2 regions of the Pseudoalteromonas sp. MMG033 genome follow, and region 1 is predicted to be linked to the other one. Evidence: riboswitches for the same ligand, from Rfam matches in the RefSeq annotation. Region 1 holds a riboswitch; the other holds the start of a gene.

Region 1 (15,519 bases):
TGTACAAGCACGTATTCAGCATATTTGGGACACAGTAGATACTGATACGATTGATGCATTAACTGACTACGAAGGTTATCACAACGAGTTCTTAAAATTATTTGGCTTTGGTGTTGATGGTGTCGATTACGATGCTGATGTGAATACTATTGCTGAAATCAATAATTTAGTTTAATTATTGAACGGGTGGTGAAGCGTATTTGCTGCACCACCTTATATTTATCCCGCTAAACACACCTATCTTTTTCTCATTCAATACCACTTTGGTCTATATTGAATTAATCGCAATTAGCTGAACTGAGCTAAAACCATTGTTAAGTCGTATTAATTTGATAATTCTACTCGCATAGTCAGGGCGATTAATGTTAAAATTGCGGAAATATGTGAGGACTATATATCACGACGCTTGTTTTTGGTTGATTTGACTTTTGTCAAGTCTCTTTTGACTAGGCGAGTTCTTTGATACTGAAAACACAATGAGATAGCGGCCGTGATAACTAAAGATTTTTCAATTTCTTTCCGTTAATGTAATGCAAGTGCGTATGATCAACATAAAAAAAGGTCTGGACTTACCCATAGAGGGCGCACCACAGCAAGCTATTCATGATGGCGCTGCCATCAAACGCGTAGCTGTGCTTGGTGAAGAGTTTATTGGTATGCGTCCAACCATGCATGTTCGTGTGGATGACCAAGTCAAAAAAGGCCAAATTCTTTTTGAAGACAAAAAGAATCCTGGCGTCAAGTTTACTGCGCCAGCCTCTGGTGTAGTTAAAGAAATCAACCGTGGTGCTAAGCGTGTTCTTCAGTCTGTTGTGATTGAAGTACAAGGCAATGAGCAAATCACTTTCGACAAGGTCGCAGCTGCTGATTTAAGCAACTTAGATCGTGAGAAAGTTAAAGAAGTGCTTATTGAATCTGGTCAATGGCCAGCGCTACGTGCACGTCCATTTAGCCGTGTTGCTGTGCCAAGCGCAACGCCGAGCTCAATCTTCGTGACAGCCATAGATACTAACCCATTAGCCGCAGATCCTGCAGTGATCATTGCTGAAAACGTTGAAGCGTTTGAAGCGGGTCTAGCAGTGGTTTCACGTCTAACTGATGGCAAAGTATTTGTGTGTAAGCAGTCTGGTAGTAAAGTACCAAGCTCTTCGCTATCACAAGTAGAAGTACATGAGTTCGCGGGTGTTCACCCAGCAGGCTTAGTGGGTACTCATATCCATCATCTAGATGCAGTTAGTGCAGACAAGCAAGTTTGGCACTTAGGTTACCAGGACGTTATCGCGTTTGGTAAGCTGTTCCTAACTGGCGAGATCTACACTGATCGAGTTATTTCTTTAGCAGGTCCTCGCGTAAAGAATCCTCGTTTAGTTAAAACTCAAGTTGGTGCGTCGTTAACAGATTTAGTATCTGGTGAACTTGAAGACGGTGATAACCGAGTCATTTCTGGCTCTGTGTTAGCTGGTAAAACAGCAGCCGGCCCTCATGGTTTCCTAGGTCGTTACCACGTACAGGTTTCAGTTCTTCTTGAAGGTCGTGAGAAAGAACTATTTGGTTGGATTGCGCCAGGTAGTAAAAAATTCTCTGTGACACGTACATTCATTTCACACTTAGCACCTAGCCGTTTGTTCAAGTTTACAACGTCTACTGGTGGTTCTAAGCGTGCAATGGTGCCAATCGGCAACTATGAGCGTGTTATGCCTCTGGATATCCTACCAACGCTATTACTTCGTGATCTGATCGCAGGCGATCTAGATAGCGCTATCTCTTTAGGTGCGCTTGAGCTTGACGAAGAAGATTTAGCATTGTGTACCTTCGTATGTCCAGGCAAGTATGACTTTGGCTTAATCCTACGTGATTGCCTGACTACTATCGAGAAGGAAGGTTAAAAATGGCCTTAAAGAAATTTTTAGAAGACATTGAACCTCACTTTGAACCAGGTGGAAAACACGAGAAGTGGTATGCGCTTTATGAAGCTATCGCGACGGTTTTCTATACTCCTGGTTATGTAAACAAAGGCGGCACGCACGTGCGTGATAACATCGACCTGAAACGTATCATGATTTTGGTATGGATGGCGACGTTCCCGGCTATGTTCTTTGGTATGTTCAACATCGGTCACCAAGCGGCATTAGCGATTGGTAGTGGTTTTGACATCGCATCTACTTGGCAAGCTGGTATTTTCCAGGCGCTAGGTGGTGAGCTGACAGCAGATTCTGGCTGGGCAGCGAAAATGTTTTATGGTGCGTGCTTCTTCTTACCTATTTACGGTACAGTGTTTATCGTAGGTGGTTTCTGGGAAGTATTATTCGCATCAGTGCGTAAGCACGAAGTAAACGAAGGTTTCTTCGTAACTTCAGTATTATTTGCATTGATCCTGCCTGCAACCATTCCTTTATGGCAAGTTGCACTAGGTATCACGTTTGGTGTTGTGGTAGCTAAAGAAGTATTCGGTGGTACAGGCCGTAACTTCCTTAACCCTGCACTTGCTGGTCGTGCGTTCCTTTTCTTCGCATACCCAGGTGATATCTCAGGTGACACAGTATGGACAGCAGTAGATTCATTCTCTGGTGCTACATACCTAGGTCAAGCAGCGATCGGTTCATTAGATTACAACAACATGCAGTTGTGGTGGGATGCATTCTACGGCTTTATCCAAGGTTCAATGGGTGAAACGTCGACGCTAGCACTGGCAATTGGTGGTTTGTTCTTGATGTATGTGCGTATCGCGTCATGGCGCATCGTACTAGGTACATTCCTAGGTATGGTTGTGATGTCTACGCTACTGAACATGATCGGTTCTGACACGAACGCGACATTTGCTATGCCTTGGCATTGGCACTTAGTACTTGGTGGTTTTGCATTTGGTATGTTCTTTATGGCGACTGACCCAGTTTCTGCGTCTTTCACTGATAAAGGTAAATGGGCATACGGTGCATTAATTGGTGTTATGGTAGTGCTTATCCGTGTTGTTAACCCAGCATACCCAGAAGGTATGATGTTAGCAATCCTATTCGCTAACCTATTCGCACCGCTATTCGACCACCTTGTAGTGCAGTCAAATGTGAAGAGGAGATTGGCACGTGTCTAGTAACAATGAAACTATCGGCAAAACGTTAGGCGTTGTTGTTGGTTTATGTTTAGTGTGTGCAATCGTCGTATCTTTTGCGGCAGTTCAATTGCGCCCTCTACAACAGGCAAACAAAATTGAAGACGTTCAGCGTAACATTCTAGCAGCAGCTGGTTTTAAAGACGTTGAGAACGTTTCACAAAAGTACAGCCAAGTTATCGATGCACGCGTTGTTGACTTAAAATCTGGTGAGTTTGTTGACACAGATCCTAACTCGTTCGATTTCACAATGACTAAGTTCGATGCAGAGCGCAGCTTCGCAGTACCAAAAGAAGATGACCTTGCTGGTGTTCTTCGTATGACGCACGAATCGCCTGTATACCTTGCTAAAGATAGCAACGGTCAGGTTGAGTCTGTGATCCTGCCAGTGCAAGGTTACGGTCTTTGGGGCATCATGTATGGTTTCATCGCACTTGAGCTTGATACGAAAACGATTAAAGCAATCAACTTCTATCAGCACGGTGAAACAGCGGGTCTTGGTGGTGAAATCCAGAACCCTAAGTGGACAGCTACTTGGGAAGGCAAGCAACTACCTGTTGATATCGTAAAAGGCACAGCTGGCAACGATATTCACAAAGTTGATGGTCTATCTGGCGCAACACTAACTTCGAACGGTGTTGATAACACATTCAAGTTCTGGACAGGCGATAAAGCGTTTGGTCCATTCCTAGCGAAAGTACGTGAAGGGGCATTGAACTAATGGCTAATGCAAAAGAAATGAAGGAAGTCTTGTTAGGACCAGTCTTCGCAAACAACCCAATTGCTCTGCAAGTACTGGGTATTTGTTCTGCGCTAGCGGTTACTTCAAGCCTTAAAAATGCACTTATCATGTCACTTGCTTTGACTGTGGTAACTGCGTTCTCAAGCTTATTTATCTCGTTGATCCGTAACCACATTCCGTCAAGTGTACGTATCATCGTTCAAATGACGATTATCGCATCATTGGTAATCGTTGTTGACCAAACACTTCAAGCATTTGTTTATGCTACGGCTAAAGAACTAACGGTATTCGTTGGTCTGATCATTACTAACTGTATCGTAATGGGTCGTGCAGAAGCATATGCAATGAAGTCGCCACCGCTTATGTCTTTCTTAGACGGTATCGGTAACGGTCTTGGTTACTCAGTAGTTCTAATTACAATTGGTTTTGTACGTGAGCTATTCGGTGCAGGTGCACTATTTGGTGTTGAAATTCTTCCACTTGTTGCTGACGGTGGTTGGTACCAGCCAATGGGTCTATTAATTATGCCATTCAGTTCATTCTTCTTAGTTGGTTTCTTCATTTGGGTACTTCGTACTTATAAGAAAGACCAAGTAGAAGCGAAGGCATAAGGGGAGAAAGATGGAACATTATCTTAGCTTATTTGTAAAAGCTGTTTTCATTGAAAACTTAGCGCTATCTTTCTTCTTAGGTATGTGTACATTCCTTGCGGTATCTAAGAAAGTAACTACCTCGTTTGGTCTTGGTGTTGCTGTTATCTTCGTACTAGGTGTAGCTGTACCGGTAAACAACATCGTTTATCACGCAGTATTAGCACCAGGTGCACTTGAGTGGCTTGGTTTCCCAGAAGCTGACTTAAGCTTCTTGAAATTCTTGACTTTCATCGGTGTAATTGCAGCACTGGTACAGATCCTTGAAATGACTTTGGACAAGTTCTTCCCAGCGCTATACAACGCACTTGGTATTTTCTTGCCACTGATCACAGTAAACTGTGCGATTTTCGGTGCGGTAGCATTCATGGTTGAGCGTAACTACAACCTAACAGAATCAGTCGTATTCGGCGTAGGTTCTGGTGTGGGTTGGGCGCTTGCAATTGTATTGCTAGCAGGTCTTCGTGAGAAGATGAAGTATGCTGATATCCCTGACGGTCTTCGTGGTTTAGGTATTACCTTCATCACTGTAGGTCTTATGGGCTTTGGCTTCTTGTCATTCTCTGGTATTTCACTTTAATTAGCGAGGAAACTATACGATGGAAACTATTGTATTAGGTGTAAGTATGTTCATCGCTATCGTTGTGATCTTGGTGCTAGTCATCATCGCAGCGAAATCGAAGCTTGTACCAAGCGGTGACATCACAATCGGCATCAATGGCGATGCAGATAAAGCAATTACTTCAGCACCAGGTGGTAAGCTATTAGGCTCACTAGCTGATGCAGGTATCTTCATTTCATCAGCATGTGGTGGTGGTGGTTCTTGTGGCCAGTGTCGTGTACATGTTCATTCTGGTGGTGGTGATATCCTTCCAACGGAGCTTGACCACATTACTAAAGGTGAAGCACGTGAAGGCTGTCGTCTAGCGTGTCAGGTTGCAGTTAAAACTGACATGGAAATCGAAGTAGAAGAGTCTATCTTCGGTGTTAAAAAGTGGGAATGTACAGTTATCTCTAACGATAACAAAGCGACATTCATCAAAGAGCTTAAGCTTGGTATCCCTGAAGGTGAGGTTGTACCTTTCCGTGCCGGTGGTTATATCCAGATTGAAGCGCCAGCTCACCACGTTAAATACGCTGACTTCGATATTCCTGACGAGTATCGTGGCGACTGGGAGCGTTTCGGCTTCTTTAACCTTGAGTCTAAGGTTGATGACGAAACAATCCGTGCATACTCAATGGCAAACTACCCAGAAGAGTTTGGCATCATCATGCTTAACGTACGTATTGCGACTCCGCCGCCAAATAACCTAAGCCTACCTTGTGGTAAGATGTCATCGTACATCTGGTCACTAAAAGAAGGTGATAAAGTCACTATCTCTGGTCCATTCGGTGAATTCTTCGCGAAAGAAACTGATGCAGAAATGGTATTCGTTGGTGGTGGTGCAGGTATGGCACCAATGCGTTCACACATCTTCGACCAGCTTAAGCGTCTTAACTCAGACCGTAAGATGTCTTTCTGGTACGGTGCACGTTCTAAGCGTGAGATGTTCTACGTAGAAGACTTTGACGGCCTAGCAGCTGACAACGAAAACTTTGAATGGCACGTAGCACTTTCAGATCCTCAACCAGAGGATAACTGGGAAGGTTACACAGGCTTCATCCACAACGTATTACTAGAAAACTATCTGAAGGACCACGAAGCGCCTGAAGATTGTGAGTTCTACATGTGTGGTCCACCGATGATGAACGCGGCTGTTATCAACATGCTGAAAGATCTAGGTGTTGAAGACGAAAACATCCTACTTGATGACTTCGGTGGTTAATTAGGAACTTAGATATGATGATAAATCGTATTTAATAAGATTAAACCCCTAGGGCATTCCCTAGGGGTTTTTTTATATGCTTTAAGGATTAAAAAGTAGATGCAAAAACTCAGCTATTTATTCTCTGTTATTTTTTTGATGTTTTTTTTGTCCGCTTGTGGACAGCAGCAAACTCAACAAAAGCCGGTTGAAATTAACGGCAAAACCATGGGAACTACCTATAACATTAAAGTATTCCCCGGTCCGGTGAGTCTAGAGGTGCAGCGTTTTAAGCAAGAAGTGGATGAAGCGCTTGTGGCAGTTAACCAATCTATGTCTACCTATATTCCCGACTCAGAAATCAATCGCTTTAATCGCCTTGAGGCTAATACAGTAATGCCGATTAGTGGCGATTTTCGTGCCGTGATCGCAGAGTCTATTCGCTTAGGTGAGTCGACTAAAACCTTAGATGTGACTATGGGACCGCTGATTGATTTATGGGGCTTTGGTCCAGATAAAAGACCGACCAAGAGACCTTCGCAATCTGACATTGAAGCCATGCAAGCAAATATCGGTGTAAATAAGTTAGCGCTGACAGATGAAGGGCTGGCGAAATCTCTGCCACATCTTGAATTATCTTTTTCAGCGACCGCGAAAGGTTATGGAATCGATAAAGTTGCAGAGTTGATAGAGAAAAAAGGCTTATCTAATTATATGGTAGAAATTGGCGGAGAACTTCGTATCTCTGGCAACAAGCCAGATGGTTCACCTTGGCGAATAGCGATTGAAAAACCAGATGCACCAGCAGGACAGCGTCAAATTCACCGAGTTGTAGAGCCGGGCAATAATGCCATTGCCACGTCAGGGGACTATCGCATTTTTTACGAAATGGATGGCGAGGTATTTACGCACCTAATTGACCCAGGTACAGGTAGACCTGTGCGCCATGACTTGGTGTCTGTGACTGTGTTACATCCTTCAGCAATGACAGCTGATGGCTTGGCAACAGCGCTTACCGTGATGGGTACGCAACGAGCAAGAGCTTATGCTGAAGAGCATAATCTACCAGTGTACTTGATCAGTAAAACAGACGCTGGCCTAGAGACATTCTCAAGCACTGCGTTTAAGCCGTATTTAGATGTAAAAAAGTAATCAGTGGATTCGGTTAAATATCATTGCTTTTAGTGTGGTAAATTCATTCAACTTTGATGGATTTAGATATATAATATTGTCAATACACCGTCAGTTGCTTGGAACTTGACCAAGCTAGTTTATTGAGGGGCCTTTGCCTATGTCACTATTTATTCTTACCTTTGGGTTACTTATCTTGATCGCTGCAGCTATGGCTGTAGGTGTAATCGTTCAGAAAAAATCAATGGCAAGTAGCTGTGGTGGTTTAGGCTCAATGGGTATCGATAAAATCTGTGATTGTGATGACCCATGTGATAAGCGTAAAAAGCGTTTAGCCAAAGAGCAATCTTGGCGCGAAAACCAAATTCTATAATTAGATAAAAACGCAGGCTAGCCTGCGTTTTTATTATCTCCAAGTATATGCTGCAAACTCTTTACTTTGTTCGTCATACTGAAACGACATTATCCGGTAAGTTATTAGGGCAAACAGATCCTCCTTTAACTGAACAAAGTCAAAACCAATTACTCAAAACACTCCATAGTTTACCCAAGCCAAAACGTGTGCTCAGCTCGCCAAGACTGCGATGTCAGGTTGTAGCAAAAGCATTTTCAGAAAAGCTGGATGCAGAGTTCGCGGTCGTTAATGCACTGCAAGAAATGAACTTTGGTGATTGGGATGGTAAAAGCTATGAGTGGCTTTGGCAGCATACTCGCTCCCCGAGTGTTGGCGACTTTTGGCAAAACCCTTGGTTAGTAACACCGCCGCAAGGTGAGAGTATGGTCTGTTTTAATTCGAGAATTAAAGCTTGGTGGCGTACTTTCACATCTCAAAGCAGTGATGACACAATCGTCATTGTAACTCATGGTGGGGTTATGAAGCAGCTACTGGCACACTGGCTTGCATTGCCTGAGGGCGCTGTAAATCATTTAAACTGCTTTGAAGTTGGATATGGCAAGGTCATTCAGGTGTCAGTGTTCTATGATGAACAGGGGATTGCATGGCCTAAAGTTGTGTTTTAGCCATCTAGACTTCATAATACACAAAATTATTTCGACATCACTTGGGAATGAGGTGTAAACCCTCAGCTGTCCCCGCAACTGTAAAAATGATTGCATGACTACTCATTTAAAGCCAGATACCAAGGTTGGAATAAAGACTTAAGCGGGCGCACTTGGGTCATGTCATTTTACCAAGTCATATTTATGATACAGTGGTGTTTTGATGTGTGCCCCATGTAGAGGAATTATGGCGGCAACACCAATATCAGTCGATAGCTTACATCTAGTTATCAATAATAAATCAATTTTATCCAATATCAGCTTTTCAGTTGCAGAGGGTCAGTGTGTTGGTCTCATCGGACCTAACGGGGCTGGAAAATCCTCTTTACTACGATGTTTATACCGTTTTCAAAGTCCAACATCCGGTACTATCAGTATTAATGGTAAAGATGTAAGCGAGTATGACCGCCAAAGTTATGCTCGCAAAGTCGCTGCAGTGCTTCAAGAGATCCCAAGTCAATTTAATCTCGCTGTTTTTGATGTTGTTGCCATGGGCCTCACACCCCATAAAAGCTTATTTTCCAGCGTATCACTGCGTGACAAACAGGCAATCCAAGAAGCGCTATTAAAGGTCGGATTAACACATAAACAAAAGCAATCCTATGAGTCTCTATCAGGGGGGGAAAAACAACGGGTGATGATAGCCAGGGCTATTGTCCAGCGCCCGAGTTTACTCTTAATGGATGAGCCTACCAGCCATTTGGACGTGAAGTACCAAATCGAAATTATGGCGCTAGCTAAATCATTAGGGATCACTGTGGTCGCCTCTTTTCATGACTTAAATTTAGCCTCAGCCCTCTGTGACGCTATGTTAGTTTTAAATCATGGAGAGCTTGTTATTCATGGCACGCCTAAAGAGGTGGTGAGCGAGTCTATGTTAGCACAAGTTTTTGGTGTCAAAGCCGACGTGACCCTCCAAACATGTTCAGCAAGTGAACAAGAGATCCCACATATTCGTTATCAGTATCACTTATCGGGTGATGGCGAACTATCATCGAGGGGCCGAACATGAGGTTAGCTGCAAGCAGTGCATTGTTACTCGCATGTTTATTCAGCTTTGTGTGCGCCCTAAGTATCGGGGCAGTGCAAGTTGATTTTTACGATGTTTGGCTGGCTTTATGGTCATACGACAACACCCAGTTAGCACAAAAAATTGTTATCGAGCTGAGGTTACCGCGTACCGTTCTTGCATTTTTGGCTGGAGCTGGGCTTGCGACAGCGGGGCTGATTTTACAGACAGTCACACGCAACCCCCTTGCTGACCCCTATCTATTTGGTATCTCTTCAGGAGCCTCTTTTGGCGTGGTGTTGCTATTAACATTATTTGGCATGCAAGGTGCGCTTGCCATGTCTGGCGCTGCTTTAATCGGTAGTGTCTGCGCTATGTGTTTGTTGCTATTGATTGCATATCATAAGGGCACTGCGCAAATCGAAAATATGTTGCTAGCGGGCGTTGCACTGTCTTTCTTATTTAATGCATTTACGAGTTTGCTCTTGTATTGGAGCGATCCGCAAGCGGTTACCGCCATTATCTTTTGGAGCTTAGGTAGCTTCAGTCGTGCTGATTGGATGTGGATGTGGTTGCCTGCTGTTGTGGTGCTAAGCGGAATTATGACCGTTGTTTGCTTTAGGCGGCATTTAAATGCGTTGCTATTAGGTGATGAAAGTGCGGTAACTTTAGGCGTTAATGTACACAGGTTGCGCTTGGGCATGTTATTGGTGAGCTCTTTGATAACGGCTGTGTTAGTCGCAGCATGTGGCGGAGTCGGCTTTGTTGGCTTAATGATCCCACACATAGTGCGGTTTTTTATCTCTCAAGCGCGTGTATTAGGCATGCTAGTCACGGCTTTAAGCGGTGGATTATTGATGCTGTGGGTGGACGTGTTAGCCCGAATAATCATAGAAAACCAAGAATTGCCTATTGGTGTGATTACTGCGGCCATAGGTAGCGTCTTTTTCTTATCTTTACTTATGTTTCGCAAGCGAGCGGCAAGTATTTAACAGAGGCCCATATGATCCCTGCTTTAGATTTAACACACAGTGATTTTGTACAGCAAAAACTTGACTTAAAAACAAAGCCTCAAGGCTCATTGGGTAAGTTAGAGGCACTGGCAAAGCAGCTGGTGTTGATTTACGCACAAGGCATGTCAAAAGAGACAATGGCCGCGCAACATTTTAGTATTGAAAATCCATCAGTCAGTATTTTTGCCGGCGACCATGGCATTGCCAGTGAAGGCGTCTCTATTGCACCGAGTGAAGTCACCGGTCAAATGGTGGCTAACTTTGCCGGTGGCGGTGCTGCGATTTGCGTGTTAGCCCGTCAGTTGGGCTGGCGTCTAAATATAGTGGATTGCGGTATTCTTAAGTCTGTTCAAAACAGTCACGTGATTGACAGCAGGCTTGGGGCAACGACTGCATCTTTTCATTTGCAAGCGGCGATGAATGAGTCTCAGTTGGCGCAAGGTCTTGATAATGCCAAGCAGCTTGTGGCAGCAGAGTTGGACGTGGGCTGTAATTTATTTGCGTTTGGTGAAATGGGGATAGGTAACACCACGTCTGCTGCGGCCATTTTTTCTGCGCTTTGTAATTTGCCGCCGAAAGCAACTGTCGGACAGGGCACTGGCGTAAGCCAAGATATTGTCGCGAAAAAACAGCTGCTGATTGAGCAGGCGCTTGCCCTTCATCAGTTGGACTGCAATGACCCGAAACAGATTTTACAAAGCGTTGGCGGATTTGAAATTGCCCACATGGTTGGTGCTATGCTCGCTGTCGCTGAGGCGCAAAAACCAATTTTAGTGGATGGTTTTATTGCGACAGCTGCGGCTATGTTGGCCATTTCGATGGCGCCCAACGCGAAGCAATATATGGTGTTTGCGCATTGTTCCAACGAACAAGGGCATAAGAAGATGCTAGAGTGGCTGCAAGTAGAGCCATTACTGCAGTTAGATATGCGCTTAGGAGAAGGAAGCGGTGCGGCGTTAGCACTGCCTATCATTCAAAGTGCATTGGCGATTTATAACGATATGGCAAGTTTTTCTCAAGCGCAAGTAACCCAGGTTGTTGGCTGATATGACACAGTGGTCTTTGTTTAAGTTGGCCGTGATATTTTTAACTCGGATCCCGATTAAATTGACGGCGTCTGTTACGGATGCCGATATAAATCAGTCTAGCCGTTACTTTGCCAGTGTGGGCGTTTGCATCGGCTTGATGATGGCACTTCTGATGTGGGTTTTGTCGCTTGTATTGCCTATGAGCGTAGCAATTTTATTCACGCTCGGTGCAAGCGTTTTGCTCACAGGCGCATTTCATGAAGATGGGTTTGCAGATGTATGGGATGGCTTTGGCGGTGGTTGGAGTCAGCAGCAGAAGCTGGACATCATGAAGGACAGTCGCCTGGGCACCTATGGCAGTGTGGCGCTGCTTATCTTAATGCTGAGTAAATTTCACTTGATGCTAACCCTTAGCGGTAACCTATTTGCACTGTTATGGGGGATTGTGTTGGCGCAGTCTTTGAGCCGCCTAAACGCGACCAGTTTGATTGGCAAGCTGCCCTATGTACAGCTAGATGCACAGAGCAAAGTTAAGCCTGTAGCAAAGAGTCTTCAGCTATCCTGCCGTGCAATTTTATACTTAACAGGCATTGTCGTACTCGCTGCTGCTTTTGTCTGCTCAGTGCTTACGTTATGGCAAGTGATTGCTTTAATCGTCACTTTATGGCTCACCCGTCTTTTGTGTCAGTATTGGTTTAAAAAGCAGTTGGGCGGTTACACTGGGGATTGCTTGGGCGCAGCGCAGCAAATCTCAGAATTAATGATTTATATCTTTTTGGTTGTAAGCCTTATATGACTAAGCATGTTGAACTCATTTTGGGTGGTGCACGTTCTGGGAAGAGCGCGCTTGCCGAGCAAAGAGCACAAAGCTGGTTGGAGAGTGGCTTAGTCAAAGAGCTTATCTATGTGGCAACTGCGCAAAGTAAAGATGAGGAGATGGCTGAGCGTATTGCACACCATCGAGCCTCAAGGCTTTCTTGCTGGAAGGTGATTGAGTGTCCATGGGATATCGCCCCGATCATTAACGCGTTATCACCGTCCCAATGCGCTCTGGTTGATTGCTTAACATTATGGCTGACTTATGGTTTGTGTGAGGTTGAGTTCTCTGAGTACGAAAAACAAAAATCTCAATTGCTCACCGCACTTCAAAATACAAAAGGCAAGGTCATACTGGTGAGTAACGAAGTGGGCCATGGTATCGTGCCTATGGGGGCGCTGAGCCGTCAATTTGTAGATGAATCAGGTCGTCTGCATCAACACATTGCAGCTGTGGCAGATCATGTTGATTTTGTCATGGCAGGTTTGGCATTGAATTTAAAAAGTGAACAAAAATGAAGACATTGATGGTGCAAGGCACCACTTCTGATGCGGGTAAGAGCACGCTGGTTGCAGGCCTTTGCCGTGTAGCGGCTCGAAAAGGACTTAAAGTTGCCCCGTTTAAGCCACAAAATATGGCACTCAATAGTGCCGTGACGTCCTGTGGCGGAGAGATTGGTCGCGCACAAGCGCTGCAAGCGATGGCAGCAAAGGTGCCACTCAGTGTTGATTTTAATCCGATCTTGCTCAAACCCAATTCTGATACGGGCGCGCAAGTGATTGTGCATGGCCAAGCACTGACCAATATGGAAGCGGGTAAGTATCATGATTATAAAGCGGTAGCGATGCAGGCTGTGATTGAGTCCCATGAGCGATTAGGGAAAACATATCAATATTGCATGGTGGAGGGCGCGGGGAGTCCTGCTGAAATCAACCTTAGAGAAAACGACATTGCCAATATGGGGTTTGCCTGTAAGGTCGAATGCCCAGTGATTATAATTGCTGATATTGATAAAGGCGGTGTATTTGCCCACCTTGTCGGTACGCTTGCTTTGTTGAGTGAACAGGAGCAGGCCTTAGTGCAAGGGTTTGTGATCAACCGATTTCGGGGCGATATTAGTTTACTGCAATCCGGTTTAGATTGGCTTGAGGACTATACTGGTAAACCCGTATTAGGTGTTTTACCTTACTTACATGATTTGGCACTGGATGCGGAAGACGCAATTACGATTGAGAATCGAACCGACGATGCACTGTTACGGGTTGCTGTTTTACTGCTACCTCACATTTCCAACCATACCGACTTCGACAGTTTGAGATTAAATGCAAAAGTGGATTTAAGATATGTGCGTCATGGTGAGAAAATTGGCAGTGTTGATCTGATCATTATTCCGGGCAGTAAAAATGTCATCAATGATTTAGCCTTTTTACGAAGCGAAGGCTGGGATAAAGAAATCAATCGACACATCAGGTATCAAGGCAAGGTGTTGGGTATTTGTGGGGGGTTGCAAATGCTCGGGCAAGAAATTACAGATCCGTTGAATATAGAATCAACTCAAGCTCGTACCAATGCACTCGGTTTGGTGGCATTGACTACGGAGCTTGGTGAAAAAAAGCAGCTAACCAATGTGTCTGGGCAGTGCTTATTAAATGGCAAAGCCATTGCCATTTCTGGGTATGAAATTCACTGTGGTCAAAGTCGCGGAGAGGCGCTAGCGCAGCCGTTTCTCACTTTTGATGAACATCCATTCGGTATGCAAAAAGATGGCTTTATTTCTGATGATAATTTGGTGGCGGGCACTTACTTACATGGCCTGTTTGATAATCCCGCTGCGAGTCGTGCTATTTTACAATGGGCATGTGATGAGCAGTTTGATTTTGATGGTTTTGATCTGGCGCAGCACCGTGAAGCTCAGCTTGATAGATTAGCGGATATGTGTGAGCAGCATTTAGATATAGATAAGATTTTTGAACTCAAGGTATAGGAGTCCAGTATGACGGATAAGAATCAAGATAAGCACAAAGCGCGACAGCAAAAAGTAAAAGAGCAAGTAGACCAAAAGGTCGCTGAAGCGAACATTGAGCAGGGTATCTTGCAGGTGATCACCGGCAATGGTAAAGGTAAATCAACATCTGGTTTTGGCACTGTTGCCCGGTGTGTTGGCCATGGTATGAATGCAGCAGTGGTGCAATTTATTAAAGGCACATGGGAATGCGGTGAGCGCAATTTATTAGAGAATGCGGGTGTCCCATTTGCCGTGATGAAAACGGGCTTTACGTGGGAAACACAAGATAGAGAAAGCGACACGCAAGCTGCACAAGCAACGTGGCAGCATGCAAAAGCATGGTTACAAGATGAAAATATTGACTTGGTTTTATTAGATGAGCTGACTTACATGGTGAGTTACGATTATCTGGACCTTGATGAGGTGATTGAAGCGCTCAGTAATCGACCGAAAATGCAATCAGTGATCATCACAGGTCGCGGTGCGCACCGCAGGTTGACTGAGCTTGCAGACACCGTCAGTGAAGTGAGAAATATAAAACACGCTTTTGAAGCTGGCATTCAGGCACAAAAAGGGTTTGATTACTAATGAGGGATTACTAATGGACAGGCATGTTTGGTGGCTGCTTCTGAGTTTGTTACTGTCTGCTAGTTGTTTCGCGCAGGATAGTAAGCAGCCCAGTCGGATCATTGCATTGGCACCGCATATCGTTGAAAATCTATATGCAATTGGGGCTGGTGATAAAATTGTAGGTACTGTGGAATATGCGGATTATCCAGAGGCAGCTAATCGCATCCCTCGAATTGGCGGATACCATGGGATCCAACTAGAAAAAGTACTTGCGCTGGCGCCTGATCTGGTCATTGTTTGGAAAAATGGTAATAAAGAAGCGGATATCGAAAAGTTAAAATCACTGGGTATTCCGATTGCATACAGTGTGTCTAAAGACATCCGTCGAGTACCGACAGAATTAATCAAACTGGGTGAACTTACCGGGCATAAGGCGCAGGCAGAGCAGCTTGCTGATAAGTTTAATCAACGCTATCAGCAAATAATTAAGCAGTTTCAAGGTAAAGATTCTCTGGACGTATTTTATCAACTTTGGCCTTCCCCACTGATGACGACCAATGGTAAAACTTGGATACATCAGACGC
Region 2 (15,519 bases), 550 kb from region 1:
TTGAAAGAAGTAAGGCAGTCTCATTACCTGGCCCCCACCAATAATCTAGCCTCTCAGCACTGAGTGACCAATCTCCCAACAGTATTGCGAGGTGACTACCATGATGATTAACATATTTTCCATCTGCAGCGTCGTCAGCATAGTTAACTTGAACGCGAGCACTGACATTAGCGCCTGTGATCTGTCCAAAAGTTGTTACTCCAGACTTTTCTCTTGGGTTTTCTCCCATCCCCGAGCTCGTTTCTGGATGTTCTCTAAAGTGAGTTTTGATACCAGAAGTCCTTGTACGTTTTGCATACTGCAAAGCATGGCGCAGGTGACTGACTGCAAAAGCGGTTTCATTATTTAACTGAGAAGACTTTATTTGCTTTAGGTCAGATGTAATGCCTTGCCATAATAATGGATATTGGTTTACGGGACGATTGATTAACCCGTGGCTGACTAATAGGTCAATAGAGTGCTTCAGTGTGTTATCTTCTGCGGATATCCAAGGTGATGCATCGCTGTGAAAAGACATGGCGCAAAGACTGATTGCACACAGTTGTTTTAACTTCATTTATGTAACTTCTCCAATAGAGCCTTTGCAACAATCGGATCGACAAATTCACTGACATCACCATGATGAAGTGCGACTTCTTTCACTAAGGTTGAAGAAATGAAAGAGTTCTTTTCTGAAGGCGTTAGGAACACACTTTCTAACTCTGGGTAAAGTCTACGGTTCATATTGGCAAGTTGAAATTCATAGTCGAAGTCAGAAACCGCCCTAATGCCTCTAATTAAAACATTGGCCCCTTGTGCTTTGGCTAAATCAACCAATAGCCCTGAAAAACCAATGACTTTGACATTAGGAATGTCGGTGAGAATTTGCTCAGCCAATTCGACACGCTCCTCTAGCGTAAAACATGGTTTTTTAGTTGGATTATGAGCAATAGCAAGCACAACCGTATCGAACATTTTGGCAGCGCGTTTAATGAGGTCTGAATGGCCGTTAGTCAAAGGGTCAAATGTACCTGGATATAGGGCGATAACTTTCATGGGATTGTTGCAACACAAAAAATTTTTGCTATGTTAGCAAGCTTCTGATGCAAATTCACTGGTCTGCTTTCAAATTTGCTCATTTAACCTTGTATATGTTTAGTGCTATTTTCAATTAACCAAGTGGCCGTAAGCCATTACTTCAATTAAGCGTGTAAAGAGAGTTGGATATGAATACCAAGGAAAAAATAATTCGTACGAGTATTGCCTTGTTTAATCTTCATGGCGAGCGAGCGATCACTACGAATCACATAGCATCAAATATGGGGATAAGCCCAGGAAATTTGTATTATCATTTCAAAAATAAAGAAGACATCATTAGGCATATTTTTTCTCTCTACAGTGAACATTTGAGCACGCATTTCAAGCCCTTGAGTATTGAGCATGAGCCACTTGAGCAGCTAACTCAGTATTTGGACTCACTGTTTGAATTGATGTGGCGATATCATTTCTTTTACGACAACCTTACTGATATTTTGGCGCGTGATAAAAGCTTAAAAAAGGACTACATTGAATTTCAGTCTCAATTATTCGAACAGGTAAAAGCTGTGGTTATTGGTCTGCGCAGTGCTGGCGTGATTGATATTGAAGATTATGATGTCGATGAGCTTGCGCATATGCTTAAAATGGTTGTGAGTTTCTGGACGCCTTATGTTAAAGCTAGAAGATTAACAGGGGTGTTAGAGCAAAAAGATATTTACAATGGTATCGTCAAGGTATTGATGTTATTTAAGCCTTATGCGACTCAAATGAGCAGTGAAAAAATCGCACAGTTGCGTGATTATTATCAAGAACAAGCAGATACTAGCCTACCGAGTATTGCCTAACCTTCTATCTATCAAGCTGCCAGTTATGGCTGGCGGCTGGTCTTATTATTTATTCAAGTTGCCAATCACCCTGATTATTTCCTAGTCTTTAATAAGTTTGCTATAATCCCGCGCCTTAAAATGATTCAACGTCTTATGCGTTTATAGTTTCACACCAGCGAGTAACTTCATATGCTTAAATTTATCGTCAAGCTGCATCCTGAGATCGTCATCAAAAGTAAATCAGTGCGCAAGCGTTTTACTAAAATCTTAGAAAAAAACATCAAGCTTTTGCTAGGTCGAGTTGATGAAAAGATTTTTGTGAAAAACAATTGGGATAACATTACGGTTGTCAGTCAGCTTAGCGATGATAAAACACGATTAGCGCTAATTGATGGCCTTAAACGTGTGCCTGGTGTGACGTTATTTTTAGAAGTACAAGAAGTTAGTTTTGAAACTCTGGATGACATATATCAACATACCTTGCCGTTGGTGCGTGAACAAATTGAAAATAAGACGTTTTGTGTGCGAGTGAAACGCCAAGGCAAGCATGATTTTACTTCAAGTGATGTAGAGCGTTATGTCGGCGGCGGTTTGAATCAAAACGTTGAAACGGCAAGTGTAAAGTTAACTCGTCCAGAAGAAACTGTAAAAATTGAAATTAAAGATCAGTTTGCCTATATCGTACGTACACAATACCGTGGATTAGGAGGCTTCCCTTTACCCACGCAAGAAGACGTACTGTCTCTAATGTCAGGTGGGTTCGATTCAGGTGTTGCCAGTTATCAAATGATCAGAAAAGGGGCGCGCACTCACTTTTTATTCTTTAACCTAGGCGGTGCAGCGCACGAAATCGGCGTAAAGCAAGTGAGTCATTACCTGTGGAAGCAATATAGTTCAACGCATAAGGTGAAGTTCATCACTGTCGACTTTGAACCGGTTGTTGCTGAAATACTAGAAAATGTAGAAAACAGCCAAATGGGTGTGATCTTAAAGCGTATGATGATGCGTGCCGGTAGTGCAGTTGCTCAAAAGTTAAGAATTCAAGCGTTAGTAACGGGTGAAAGTATCGGTCAAGTATCGAGTCAAACTCTGGCCAATTTAAGTGTTATCGACCGTGTGACTGAAACTTTGATTTTAAGGCCGCTTATCCAAAACGACAAAGAAGAGATCATCCGCATTGCACGTGAAATTGGTACTTGTGAAATGGCAGAAGCAATGCCTGAGTACTGTGGTGTTATTTCTAAAAAGCCGACAGTTAAAGCGGTACTTGAGAAAATTGAAGCTGAAGAAGCGAATTTCGATTTTGATGTACTGAATACAGTGGTTGATAATGCGGTGATTAAAGATATTCGTGACATTGAGGTGGAAGCGAAAGAGGAAGTCAAAGAAGCTGAAAATGTGAAAGAACTTCCAGAAAATGCCGTCGTTGTTGATATTCGCTCTCCAGAAGAAGAAGATGCAGATCCGCTTGAAATTGAGGGTATTGAAGTTATTCACCTGCCATTTTTCCGTCTAGCGACTAAGTTTGGTGATTTACCTCAAGATAAGGATTATTACCTGTATTGTAGTAAAGGGGTCATGAGCCAGTTACAAGCGCTCATTTTGCATGAAAATGGCTTTACTAAAGTTAAAGTTTATCGCCCATAAATAAGAGCAGGTTTAAGCCTGCTCTTTTTGTTTTATTTGCTGCCAAAGGCGCTCATTTTGAGGGGCCTGGCGGCCATGCTTTTTCGCCACGGTGGAAACAAATCCACAGATTGCATCTATTTCAGAGTGTCTATTCAGTTTGATATCTTGTGCCATGGATGAGGTGTTGTTTGCGGTCAATGTCATAACATGATAGGCACGTGTTAGCTCTTCACTCAGTTGTAATTCAACCCCTTCTAACCTTGCGATTTCACATGTCTCATTAAGTAAGTTCAACACTTTGCGTGCATATTTTGGGGCTCTTAAGGCGCCGTTTTGACATTGGTGTAATGCTGTTAACGGGTTAATGGCAATGTTGACGCATAACTTTTGCCACCGGATCAAATTAATGTCATCAACCACTTCAATCGGGTCAAAATGCTTTGCAAACCATGTTTGATACAGTGTATTCAGTTGTTGTTTCGCGATCTGGTTACACGCCCCAAGCTGCGAGAGGCCAGATCCTTTAAATATGACTGAATTTGGGGTTGGTTTCATGCCACCCATGGAAGTGCTGAAGAAAAAGAGGGCGTGTTTTGGTTCGAGCTGTGTTTGAATACTCTGAATATCATGCATACCATTGTGGCTGAGAATGAGATTTGCATTATCACTTAAGTGGGGTGTTATGTCAGAGACGGCTTGTTCAACTTGGTATGCCTTGACGGGAATAATACAGGTATGAATTTGTTCACTGAGCTGATCTAAAGTAGTCACTTTTATATTAAGGCGAGTTTGCTCTGTACCTTGAACAAACAAAAACGCTTGGTAGGGTAAATTGCGCGTGATAAGCGTGACAGAATGCTCTTTTGCAAGTTTTTCTGCCAGCAATAGTCCAACAGCGCCGCAACCAAGTATGTAGACCTGACTCATGATGTTGCTCGTCTCTGCTTATATTTATCAAACAGCCAGATAGCGATAAAATAGCTCATCGCGCCGCTGATATCTGCAATAAAGTCGCCAAGGGAAGCCTGCCTATATGGCAGCGTAGATTGCATCCATTCTACAGCAGCACCATAGCTAGTGAGTAAAATCATATGAAACCAGATCTTAAATTTAAACGCACGATGCGAAAAAAAAGCCAACGCGAAAAATACCCCAAAATGCACCACCTTATCTAGGTGCTCAACCCTAATAGCATGATTGTTAACTTCTTTTGCAAATAGGTATGTTACGATGATCAAAAATAATAGTAGCAATGCTCGGTATAATTTTCTTGTCACATGCACTCCAACTTCAATGTGATGAAAAATCAGTATAACACCGAATTATTAAAAGTGGCTTAATAGTAAATACTCGAATACTCATGGGTATAGAAGAACATATTCAATGCTCTGGTGAAGTCATGTGTACATGCAAAAAAGTATATCGTATTGCTGTTGAGCATTGTTATAATTGCCCATAAATTTGTTTTGAGGAGAGAGCAATGCCTTCTTTTGATATTGTATCTGAAATAGAAATGACGGAAGCGAAAAACACCGTTGATAATGCTAACCGTGAATTGGAAACGCGTTATGACTTTAGAGGTGTTGAAGCTTCTATTGAGTTGAAAGATGAAGTTATCCAGTTAAAGTCTGAATCTGAACAGCAAGTCATGCAGTTATTTGACATGGTTGTTGGTAAAGCGGCAAAGCGCGGACTGGATGTAGGGTGTTTTGAATTGAAAGACGTTGAGCGCAGTGGCAAAACATTTGCGCGCAAAGTAGCTTTGAAACAAGGCATTGATAAGGATATGGCAAAAAAAGTTGTCAAGCTTATTAAAGACTCTAAATTAAAGGTACAAGCTGCAATCCAAGGTGAAGAAGTACGTGTAACAGGCAAGAAGCGCGATGATTTGCAAGAAGTCATGCAGTTAATTCGTACATCAGATCTGGGCCAACCATTCCAGTTCAAAAATTTCAGAGACTAAGCGGTCTTGAGTACTGGGGTTCCAGATCAATAAATGGCACTGGAACTCTAGACGTCCATTGACAATCCCCCCTTAAATCTCAGACAATACGCGCGGAATTTCGAGGTGCCAAACAACGCTGGTGAACAGCGGGTGTATGGGATAATCGGGAAGTTGGTGCGCAAAATTTGGACTTGGCAATCCCAACGCTGCCCCCGCAACGGTAAAACTATAGTAATGTGGTTGAGCCCGGAGACCGGCCTTGAATTTGACTCATTTGATGAACTTTGTACGGTGGGTACAAAGTAGGGGATCTTCATGTTAAAAATATCTGCGCTAAGTGCTGCTGTATTAGCAGCGGTTTCATTTCACACATCTGCGACTCAAGAAATAGAGCATATTACAGTCACTGCAAATAAATTTGAGCAGCCGATAAAAAATACGCTAGCAAGTGTTTCAATGCTTGAACGGGATCAAATCGATCAATTAAATGTAAGAGATATTCCCTCTTTATTGAATACGTTACCCGGTGTTGACGTGGTGAGAAGTGGTGGATTAGGACAGATTGCGAGTGTTTTTGTTCGTGGCGCATCCATTCAACATACGCTTGTGCTCATTGACGGTGTGCGTGTTAGTGATGCTAATTCTGGCAATGTTTCGTTTACTAACATACCAGTAAACAGCATTGAAAGAATTGAGGTGGTGAGAGGCGCTCGTGCGGCTATTTATGGCTCTGATGCAGTATCTGGTGTGATTAATATTATTACGCGTGAAGCACAGACACATGAAGTCACTCTGACATCAGGCAGTCACAATTATGTTGAAGTGCAAGCTGCTGGTAGACTCAAAGTAGAAAAGTTGAGCTTGGGCTACAACTTCGGCATTGAACAAACTGATGGGTACGATGTCATCGAAAAAGATCCAAGTGCACCTATTGGTAAAGACCATGATCAAGACGGATACGAGAACAAAAACTTTGGATTCAACCTCGCTTATGACTTTGAACAATATGGTGAGTTATCTGCGATTACCCAATTTAGTGAAGGTACTGGTGAGTATGATAATCCGTGGGGTAATGATGAATATGACTTCGAGAATTATACTGCTAAACTCGCTTGGGTTAAGCGCACTGACGCGTTAACGCAAAATGCCGCCTTGAATGTATCGCAAGAAGAAAATGTGCATACAGGTTCCGAAAAAGAAGATATTTATAGCACTGAACGCCGTGAGTTGGAGTACCAAGCACGTTTTAAAGTGTTAGAGACACTTCAGGCTACTGCGGGTATTTCACACCTAAACGAAGATGTTTCAAAATCCACCGCAAAGTTTACAGAGTCACAAAGAGATAACACGGCTATCTTTGCTGGTGCGTTTTACGATGATGAGAAGTTTCTAGCAAATTTATCTGTGCGTTCAGATGACTATGATTTTCATGGTCGTGCCAATACCTATACAACAGGGTTTGGTGTAAAAGCGCATAAGAATGCAACATTTAGAATAAATCATGGCACGTCATTCCGTGCACCAACATTAAGCAACGCGTTTGTAGCTGATAGCCCTTGGTACGCGCCTAATGGCGAGATAAAGCCAGAAGAAGCAGAAAACAATGAAATAGGTTTAACATTAACGTCATCATGGGGTCGTTATGACGTGGCGGTGTTTGAAAACCGAATTACAAACTTGATTTCAAACATTCAAGACCCAGAAACTAAACTGTTTGTGGCGCAAAATATTAACAAAGCGACGATGAAAGGTGTCGAGCTTAGTGCTCAGTTTGAAGCGCTTGGCTTTGAACACTCTGCAAACCTAACTTTACTTGATGCAAAAGATAACTCAACGGGCACGTCGACGGATCTTCCGCGTAGACCTTCTAAAGCATTCAATTACACCTTGACTAAACAATGGGAAAAGTTGAATGTGAATTTGACTATGCTGTATCGCTCAGACAGACCGACTATTGCATTTTATAACTCAAAGTTAAGTGCTTACACTGTGTTTAATTTATCAGCGAACTACGAACTGTTAGATGGCATTGAGCTAAATGCGCGAATGGAAAATCTAACTGATAAAGAGTACTTTACGTCAGGTGCTGGTTTTACAGCTGACGGTAGCAGGCTGCTAGGCTATAAGCCATTAGGGCGTCAGCTGTATGTCGGTGCTAAGATTGAATTTTAATTCGAATGATGAAAGAGCTAGTATTTACTAGCTCTTTTTTTTAATTTAATTCTTTAGAAAATAGCTGTTCAAACTTCGCCACTTTAGGCGCAATCATAATACTGCAATACCCTTGATTGGGATTCTCATCGAAGTAGTTTTGATGATACTGTTCTGCATCATAAAACGTTTCGATTTCACTCAGCTCTGTGACAATAGCATCTTGTAGTTGAGGTTGAAGCTTTGTTATATAAGCTTGAGCCAGCTGCAATTGCTCATCAGAATGATAAAAAATCACGCTGCGATACTGGGTACCAATGTCATTACCCTGACGATTGAGCTGCGTGGGATCGTGCAGTGTAAAAAACATCTCAAGTAGTTTTTCAAATGACACCACATTTGGGTCAAATGCCAACTGTACCACTTCAGCATGGCCGCTAGCACCTGAACAAATTTCTTTATATGTCGGATTGAGCGTACTGCCACCGCTGTAGCCAGATGTTACTTGCGTGACACCTTTTACTCTGCGAAATGCAGCATCGATACACCAAAAGCACCCACCACCAAACGTGGCCAGTTGTGATTGACTCATTATTCAATTCCTTCGTTTTGCTCACGATGAGGATACGTTTGTTGCTGCTTGTTGAGCTCAACAGCAGTATGCTCAGGTGAGCGGGTTCGCTTAGCAAGTATGCCATAGGCTGTTGGAATAACAAACAAGGTAAGAATAGTTGCTAGACTGACACCTGCAAATACTACAACGCCAATCACCATTCTGCTTTCCGCACCTGGACCTGTTGCCAATACTAGGGGAATGGCACTCATTACCGTAGTCAATGAAGTCATGATGATTGGGCGTAAACGCTGCGTTGCGGCGCTAATAATCGCTTGCTCAAACGCCACGCCTTTATCCCGTAATTGGTTGGCAAATTCCACGATCAAAATACCATTTTTAGCACTGAGGCCTATCAACATGACGATGCCAATTTGGCTGTAAATGTTGATTGAACTGTCACTAAAGTATAAGCCCAGCATCGCTCCAATTAAACCAAGCGGCACGGTTAGCATGATCACAAATGGGTGCACAAAGCTTTCAAATTGCGCAGCCAAGACTAAGAAGGTGACGGTTAAAGCAAGAATAAAGACATATGTCATTGCTGATGCGCCCTCATAAAAGAGCTGTGACTCGCCTTTATAATCTATTGCGCCATCGGTGTGATTTTCCTCGCTGGCCACGGTATTCAGAAAATCCAGTGCTTGCTCTAGCGTATAGCCCTCAGCCAAATTAGCCGAAATAGTGATTGCTCGCATGCGGTTGTAGCGATTTAATCGGGCGGCTGTCGCTTCTTCTTTGATCGTAATAAGGCTGTCTAACGGAATAAGTTGCCCCGTACGAGAGGTGACATACACATTATTGATATCTGTGGGAGCAGCGAAATCAGCCTTGGTGCCTTTGAGGATAACATCATACTCTTCGCCTCTGTCGATAAAAGTGGTGACTCGACGCTGGCCCAACATGGTTTCTAATGTACGGCCGATGTCGCTGGTCGACACACCTAAATCAGCAGCTTTAAGTTTGTCTATGCTGATTAAAAACTGAGGGAACGTTTCTTTATAATCATGATCGAGTCTGATTAATCCTGGATTACTGCGAGCACGTTCAAAAATACGGTCGCGCCAAGCTGCGAGCTCTTGATAATCATTACCTTGTAATACAAATTCAATGGGTCGAGATGAACCTCCACCACCAATGCCTCTGCGCATGATGGCAAATGCTCTTACGTCAGTCACCTGTTGCATTTTACCGCTGATCTCAGACATGACTTGCCAAGTAGAGCGCTTTCGTTCATCCCAGTCTGGCATGCCAACAATGGCAACACCACCCATACTCCCCCAACCAGGAACACGGATCAGTACGCGGCTGAGTTCATTATTTTCAACATATGGCATTAGATGCTGCTCAATTTGTGCCATATTTGCCGCGTTATTCTCATAACTAGCACCCTCAGGGCCACTCATCATAAGGAAGAAGGTACCACGATCTTCTTTGGGCGTGAGCTCCGATGGGATCTGTTTAAACAGGCCATAACTGGCAGCCAGCGACAGGATGAGCACGAGGATTAAACCATAGCGGCTGTTTACGTTGCGTCTTAATACGTTTTGATAGCGCAGCTCTAACTGACCAAATTGATGATTCATCCACTTCGAAAAACGCCCCTCTTGCTCTTGTTTGAGCACTTTAGAGCACAGAGCTGGTGACAAGGTCAGTGCGGTGATACTTGAGAAAATAACGGCAGCACTAACCGCAAGGGCAAACTCCGTAAATAGCGCACCGATGCGTCCATCCATAAAGATCAATGGCACAAACACAGACACTAGGACGAGCGTTGTAGCGATGATGGCAAAGCCGACTTCTCTGGCTCCTCGATATGCTGCAAGTAGCCTTGGTTCTCCTTGCTCAATGCGTCGGTGAATGTTTTCTAACATCACGATGGCATCATCTACAACTAGGCCGATGGCTAATACTAATGCAAGTAGGGTGAGCAGGTTAATGGAATACCCCATGGCCAATAAAAACATAAAAGTTGCTATGAGTGCCACAGGTACAGTGACTGCGGGGATAAGCGTTGCACGAATGTTACCTAAAAAGATAAAGATGATGAGAACCACTAAGCCCATCGCGATAGCGAGTGTGCGATAAACTTCAGAAATCGATTCACGAATGAAAATGGATGAGTCGTAGCTGTCCTCTATTTTTGTTCCTTCGGGTAAGTTTCGCTTTATCGAAATAAGTTCTTTACGAACATTATCAACCACGTCTAACGTATTCGCTTTGGCCTGTTTAACGATACCAAGGCCTATCATGTTTTTACCATTGCCACGGAAGGTGCTTTCTTCATCTTGTGCTTCTAACGACACTTTGGCGACTTCACCAAGGCGAACTAGATAACCGTTATCACCGCGCTTGACAACCAGTTCTGAAAAGTCGCGTTGCGAGGTATAACTCCGGGCAATGCGGACGGCAAAATCACGGTCTAAAGATTCAATTTCCCCAGCAGGTAATTCAACATTTTCGCGACGTAAGACATTTTCAATATCACTGCTGGTTACGCCTCTGGCAGCCATAGCTTGGCGATCAAGCCAGATCTTCATAGCATAGCGACGCTCGCCGCCGATTTGTACCCGTGATACGCCATCAACCACAGCCAAACGATCAACCACGTAGCGCTGAGCATAATCAGATAGCTGTAACGTATCCATTGAGGTACTGTTTAAAACAAACCATGCAATGGCATTTTCATCATCACTCGATTTAGAAACCTCCGGCGGTCGAACTTGCTCGGGTAATCGGTCTAATGCCCGTGAAACACGTTCTCTGACATCATTGGCGGCAGCATCAATATCCCTGTCGACGTTAAATTCGATGGTAATGTTTGAGCGGCCATTGCGGCTTGAAGAATTAATACTTTTAATGCCCTCAATACCTGAAATGCGATTTTCTAGTACTTGAGTGATTTTGGCCTCAACCACCGCGGCTGATGCGCCAGTGTAATCTGTGCTGACATTGACAATCGGTGTTTCGATATCCGGATACTCACGCAGCGGTAACATAGTAAATGCAACAATCCCGAAGGTAAGTAATAGTAAATTGATTACAATTGCAAAAATTGGCCTTTTAACGGCTATATCGGTGATCTTCACTGCTTACCCCTTTACAGATACTTGGCTGCCACTGCGTATTTTGGTCGTACCTTCAGTGACGACCAGTTCGCCAGAATTTAGCCCTGTAACAGCAACCCAACCTGGAAAACGATTGAGTAAGGTAATTTGTTGTTGATGCACTTTATTATCTTTGACCACATAGACAAAATGCTTGTCTTGTCTGGGGATCAGGCTCTTTTCCGGCACCATTAAAGCATCGAGCTGTTGTAATTGTACCGCGACATTTAAGAGCATACCGGGGCGCAATAAGTGTTCACTGTTGTCAAAGCTGGCAGTGACTTGAATACTACGAGTCGACTCATCAATACGTGGATCAATATGAGAGATCTGCCCCATAAACTGTTGTGTTTTGTAGGCATCGCTGGTCACACTGGCTTTCATTCCCAGTGCGATTTTTGCTAAGTATTTTTCTGGTAATTGGAAGTCAACTTTAATTGTACCAATATCATCAAGTGTCGTAAGGGGGGTGTTGTCTTTTACATAACTCCCTATCGACACTAAGCGTTTACCAAGCACACCATCAAAAGGCGCATGTATGCTCATTTCAGATAATTTCAGTTTGGTGGTCTGCAGTTGCGTTTTTAGCGCATCAACTGAAGAACGCTGGGCATCTAATTGGGAGCGTGCCGCTGATTGTGTTTTTGCCAGCTCGGTAAGTCGCGAGAGTTGTCTTTGTTGTTCTGCTAGATTGATCGTCAACTCTTTGACTGCCAGTAACTCTTCTTTATTGTTAAGTTGAGCCAGTTTTTGACCCTGTGATACGGTTTGACCATCAATAAATAAAATGTCGCTGATGTAATCGCTATGCGAACTCGTAATATCTATTGCTTGGTTTGCACGAGCTGAGCCGATGGCTTGTGCTGTAATGGCACGGTTTTCGGTGATAACTTCATGAACTGATATTTCCACAGCTCGGTTTGGACGGTTTGATTGCTCTCCTTGTGACGCGGGAAAATAGAGATAGCCGCACAATGCGATTAGCATTAAAATAAGAGTAGGAAAAAGGGCTTTGCCCGACTGATTTGCACGCATAATTTCATCTCACTATTTGTAGATGGTTAGTGTACAAAAATTCTTATAAGAGAAAATCACGGATATCTTGTATATTTGTGTATTAAACGAAAATATAACAGAACTGATTACTGTGTACCTAAAAGGTTACTGAAATGGGTAAAATAAAACCCTGTAAAAGGTGCTTACAATTAAGAAAGTTATTCTTATGGCTGATTGCCATGCTGATATTTTATTGGTGGTTTTATTATGCATAAAGTGTCGTTGCGCGCATCCGCTAACCGCCACAGCATAGAGTTTATGCTCGCTGGTGGAATTTGCTTAGGGGTGATTATTTTATTTGTGACATTGCGTGCTACGCCACCTACAATTTTAGAGTTAGCCTTGGCTGCAGCAGCTATCTGCTCGATATTACTTGGTTTTTTAAAGAGTCAGCAACCATACTACAGTATCGAATTGAGTGCTTTAGCACTGAACTATGTGCATAAATTTGGGGTTTTGCATGTCACACACCAAAATTTTCATTCAAGTGGTGTCCCTTTTGTGACTCAAGGAGTTGAAAACCTTGAGTTAAATGCTGTAGGTATTAAACTAAACAATATTGATGAGTTTTTAGTAGAACTTACCCCCCGTTTGGCTGGGAAGTTATTGATAGAACAACGGCATATTTTTTTACAAGCTGTTAAAATACATTGCGCAAATGGCAATTGTCCATCAGAATGGCTGATTGAAGAAACCTGTTATGAATCGCCGCAGGGGCGCTCATATACAGGCCTAATGGCTATGTTTGCAAACCGGATGCAAAATTTGAAGACGGTAACAGGGTACGACTTGATATTACCTGCGAATGTTTTAGATAGGGATATATGGCAATTTGCTACTATTTTAAACCACTGGAAATTAAATCCAGAAAAGGTGGTCAAAGATTTGCATGAGCAAATAGCCACCGCTAGATGAAGTAACAGGATATATACATGAGCTTCGATAAAGCCTTTATTAAAAGTGGTCGTAATACCATCATCCATAAAGATAAAAAGCTCGATTTAGTGATCGTAAATGGGGAAGCCCATCCGAGGATTAAAGTAACTGCTACTGGTTTGATACCGTTTAAAGAAGAGTTACCGAGAAATCGCCGGGAAGCTAAAGAGCGTTATTTAGAGGTGGTGCAAATATCCAGTCCGGATGTGTTCAGTGAAGTGAAGCGACTGCTGTTCATTCAGTCATTAGATGGTCGTGAATACAAGGTGGATTACAGTAAAATCGGTACTAAGTTATTTGTTCGTATACATCAAGATAGCTACCTCTAACATGACTCGGAGGTAGTCAGTTAGGAGTTGTAATGCTAAAAAAATCGCTTACCATTGCGGCCGTCTCAGCAATATTGAGTGGGTGTGGTGGTTCAGGTGGCTCAGATGAAGAAGTTATCAGAGCCAGTATCAATGCAGGACAAGATGTCACTGTTATAGAAAAAAACGAATTTACACTCAAAGCGATGGCCTCCCCAACTGGAGGAACATTTAACTGGCAGGTGACCTCCGGGCCATCAATTGACGGTTTCCCACAAACCGGCGAAGAACTGACAGTTACCGCGCCGGATGTGAAAGGCGACAGCACCGCTGTGCTAAAGGTCGATTACCTTTCACCCTCTGGAGAACTGGTTTCTGACACGCTCAATGTTAATATTACCTCTAATAACCAACTGCCAGTTGCTAAAGTAACGCAAACAGGCCCAGCAACATTACCTTCTAAATACTTAGACACAGTTGTTTTGTCTGCTGAGGAGTCGAGTGATCCGGATGATAATGGCCAAGTTGTAGGGTATAAATGGGAACTGATATCAGGCCCGAGCAATATTGTCGTAGAAGACAGTGGCAGTATGACATTGAGCTTTGTGCACCCGCTACTGGCCGATACTCAAACAGCAGTTTGGCGTTTAACGGTCACTGATGATGAAGGCGGAAGTACAACAACGGATTTTAGCGTCGCATTAGCCAAAAATGATAAGGTGGTGCTTGCAAATGCAGGAGAAGATCAGGAAGTCTTAGAATTTGATACCGTCACCTTAGATGCATCTAAAAGCGTGACGGTGGATGGTCAATATACTTGCACATGGCAGCAGTCGAGCACTGGCGACGCAATTACTTTAGCGGATAGCAGTGCATGTAAAACCACTTTCCAAGCTCCTGATAAAGACGATAAAACCTTTGCGACATTTAAAGTGACAGTGACTGACTCAGCTAACCGAAGCGGAGATGATGAGGTACGTATTGATATCCTGCCAAAACCGTTGAGTAAGCTGAATGACAGTGGTTCGAGTGCTTGTTATAACAACTCTGCCAAAATCGATTGCGCCAATACTGAGTTTCCACGACAAGATGCAGAGCTCGGTAGGGACAGTGTTGCCGCACTTATCTCCAAAGAGGGATCCGGTGATCTTGCGTTTGACTTCACTAAACTTGATGCAGATGGGAAAGAGCTTAGTAATGATGCGTCGAGCTTTAGCTGTGTGCGAGACAATATTACAGGTCTAGTTTGGGAAGTAAAAGAAGCGACGGCGGGTACGTTACCCAATACCTCAACTCGCAATGCACAAAATCATTATACTTGGGCTCTAAACCCCGACGGAACAGAATTAATTGGCAGTGAATACCCTGTAATAGATCCTGCACCTTGTCCCCACATTAGCGATACATATCGGTGTGGTGTGCAAGCTTTTATCAATCGTGTAAATAGTGAATCGGGAGGCTACTGTGGTGGTAATACCTGGAGGCTGCCAAGTTATACCGAGTTAATGAGTATTGCTGATTTTGGTCGTGTGGGAGTGCATATCCTCGACCCTGCTTTTTTCCCAAATATGCCAGCCTCATCATTACAAGGTCATTTGTACTACTGGACCAGCCAAACAGCGGTTGGTGGGACTAATGGCTTAGACGCTAACCTTACCAGAGCGTACGTGGTTGATATGGAAACAGGTAATGATATCCCAAGGGCCAAAGCACAAACTGCATATGTGAGATTAGTACGAGGTGATAGCAATGAAAATTAAACTAATGGTGTTAGCCTCGATTTTTAGCCCTATGGCAATTGCACAGCAATGTGCTGATACGGGATCTGTTCCGCTTTCAACTCCTGAGGAGCGTTTTGTCATCAACTCTGATGGGACCGTTTGTGACACCAAAACTGACATTATGTGGCAACGTTGCACATTTGGGTTTG

Evidence for each region. Region 1 has a riboswitch for cobalamin ahead of AC2CZC_RS01145 (ABC transporter ATP-binding protein). Riboswitches for the same ligand answer to the same signal wherever they lie in the genome.
Region 2: it holds a riboswitch for cobalamin, as region 1 does, so the genes downstream of both, AC2CZC_RS03890 (TonB-dependent receptor domain-containing protein) here and AC2CZC_RS01145 (ABC transporter ATP-binding protein) in region 1, are expected to answer to the same signal.

What each region holds. Positions count from the first base shown of each region.
Region 1 covers NZ_CM170070.1:251,158-266,676, reverse strand. Annotated here, with positions in the region: gene fabV (enoyl-ACP reductase FabV) at 1-175, shown strand, start outside; gene AC2CZC_RS01190 (Na(+)-translocating NADH-quinone reductase subunit A) at 543-1,886, shown strand; gene AC2CZC_RS01185 (NADH:ubiquinone reductase (Na(+)-transporting) subunit B) at 1,889-3,088, shown strand; gene AC2CZC_RS01180 (Na(+)-translocating NADH-quinone reductase subunit C) at 3,081-3,827, shown strand; gene AC2CZC_RS01175 (NADH:ubiquinone reductase (Na(+)-transporting) subunit D) at 3,827-4,459, shown strand; gene nqrE (NADH:ubiquinone reductase (Na(+)-transporting) subunit E) at 4,470-5,078, shown strand; gene nqrF (NADH:ubiquinone reductase (Na(+)-transporting) subunit F) at 5,098-6,324, shown strand; gene AC2CZC_RS01160 (FAD:protein FMN transferase) at 6,424-7,455, shown strand; gene nqrM ((Na+)-NQR maturation NqrM) at 7,595-7,807, shown strand; gene AC2CZC_RS01150 (histidine phosphatase family protein) at 7,855-8,454, shown strand; cobalamin riboswitch at 8,472-8,596, shown strand; gene AC2CZC_RS01145 (ABC transporter ATP-binding protein) at 8,681-9,505, shown strand; gene AC2CZC_RS01140 (FecCD family ABC transporter permease) at 9,502-10,494, shown strand; gene cobT (nicotinate-nucleotide--dimethylbenzimidazole phosphoribosyltransferase) at 10,506-11,561, shown strand; gene cobS (adenosylcobinamide-GDP ribazoletransferase) at 11,563-12,339, shown strand; gene cobU (bifunctional adenosylcobinamide kinase/adenosylcobinamide-phosphate guanylyltransferase) at 12,336-12,878, shown strand; gene AC2CZC_RS01120 (cobyric acid synthase) at 12,875-14,344, shown strand; gene cobO (cob(I)yrinic acid a,c-diamide adenosyltransferase) at 14,354-14,953, shown strand; gene AC2CZC_RS01110 (cobalamin-binding protein) at 14,967-15,519, shown strand, end outside.
Region 2 covers NZ_CM170070.1:805,240-820,758, reverse strand. Annotated here, with positions in the region: gene AC2CZC_RS03925 (capsule assembly Wzi family protein) at 1-556, opposite strand, end outside; gene coaD (pantetheine-phosphate adenylyltransferase) at 553-1,035, opposite strand; gene AC2CZC_RS03915 (TetR/AcrR family transcriptional regulator) at 1,206-1,862, shown strand; gene thiI (tRNA uracil 4-sulfurtransferase ThiI) at 2,034-3,491, shown strand; gene AC2CZC_RS03905 (ketopantoate reductase family protein) at 3,504-4,400, opposite strand; gene AC2CZC_RS03900 (VanZ family protein) at 4,397-4,750, opposite strand; gene AC2CZC_RS03895 (YajQ family cyclic di-GMP-binding protein) at 4,954-5,436, shown strand; cobalamin riboswitch at 5,523-5,694, shown strand; gene AC2CZC_RS03890 (TonB-dependent receptor domain-containing protein) at 5,734-7,590, shown strand; gene msrA (peptide-methionine (S)-S-oxide reductase MsrA) at 7,631-8,164, opposite strand; gene AC2CZC_RS03880 (efflux RND transporter permease subunit) at 8,161-11,271, opposite strand; gene AC2CZC_RS03875 (efflux RND transporter periplasmic adaptor subunit) at 11,275-12,324, opposite strand; gene AC2CZC_RS03870 (DUF2982 domain-containing protein) at 12,553-13,260, shown strand; gene AC2CZC_RS03865 (hypothetical protein) at 13,278-13,610, shown strand; gene AC2CZC_RS03860 (Lcl C-terminal domain-containing protein) at 13,643-15,349, shown strand; gene AC2CZC_RS03855 (Lcl C-terminal domain-containing protein) at 15,339-15,519, shown strand, end outside.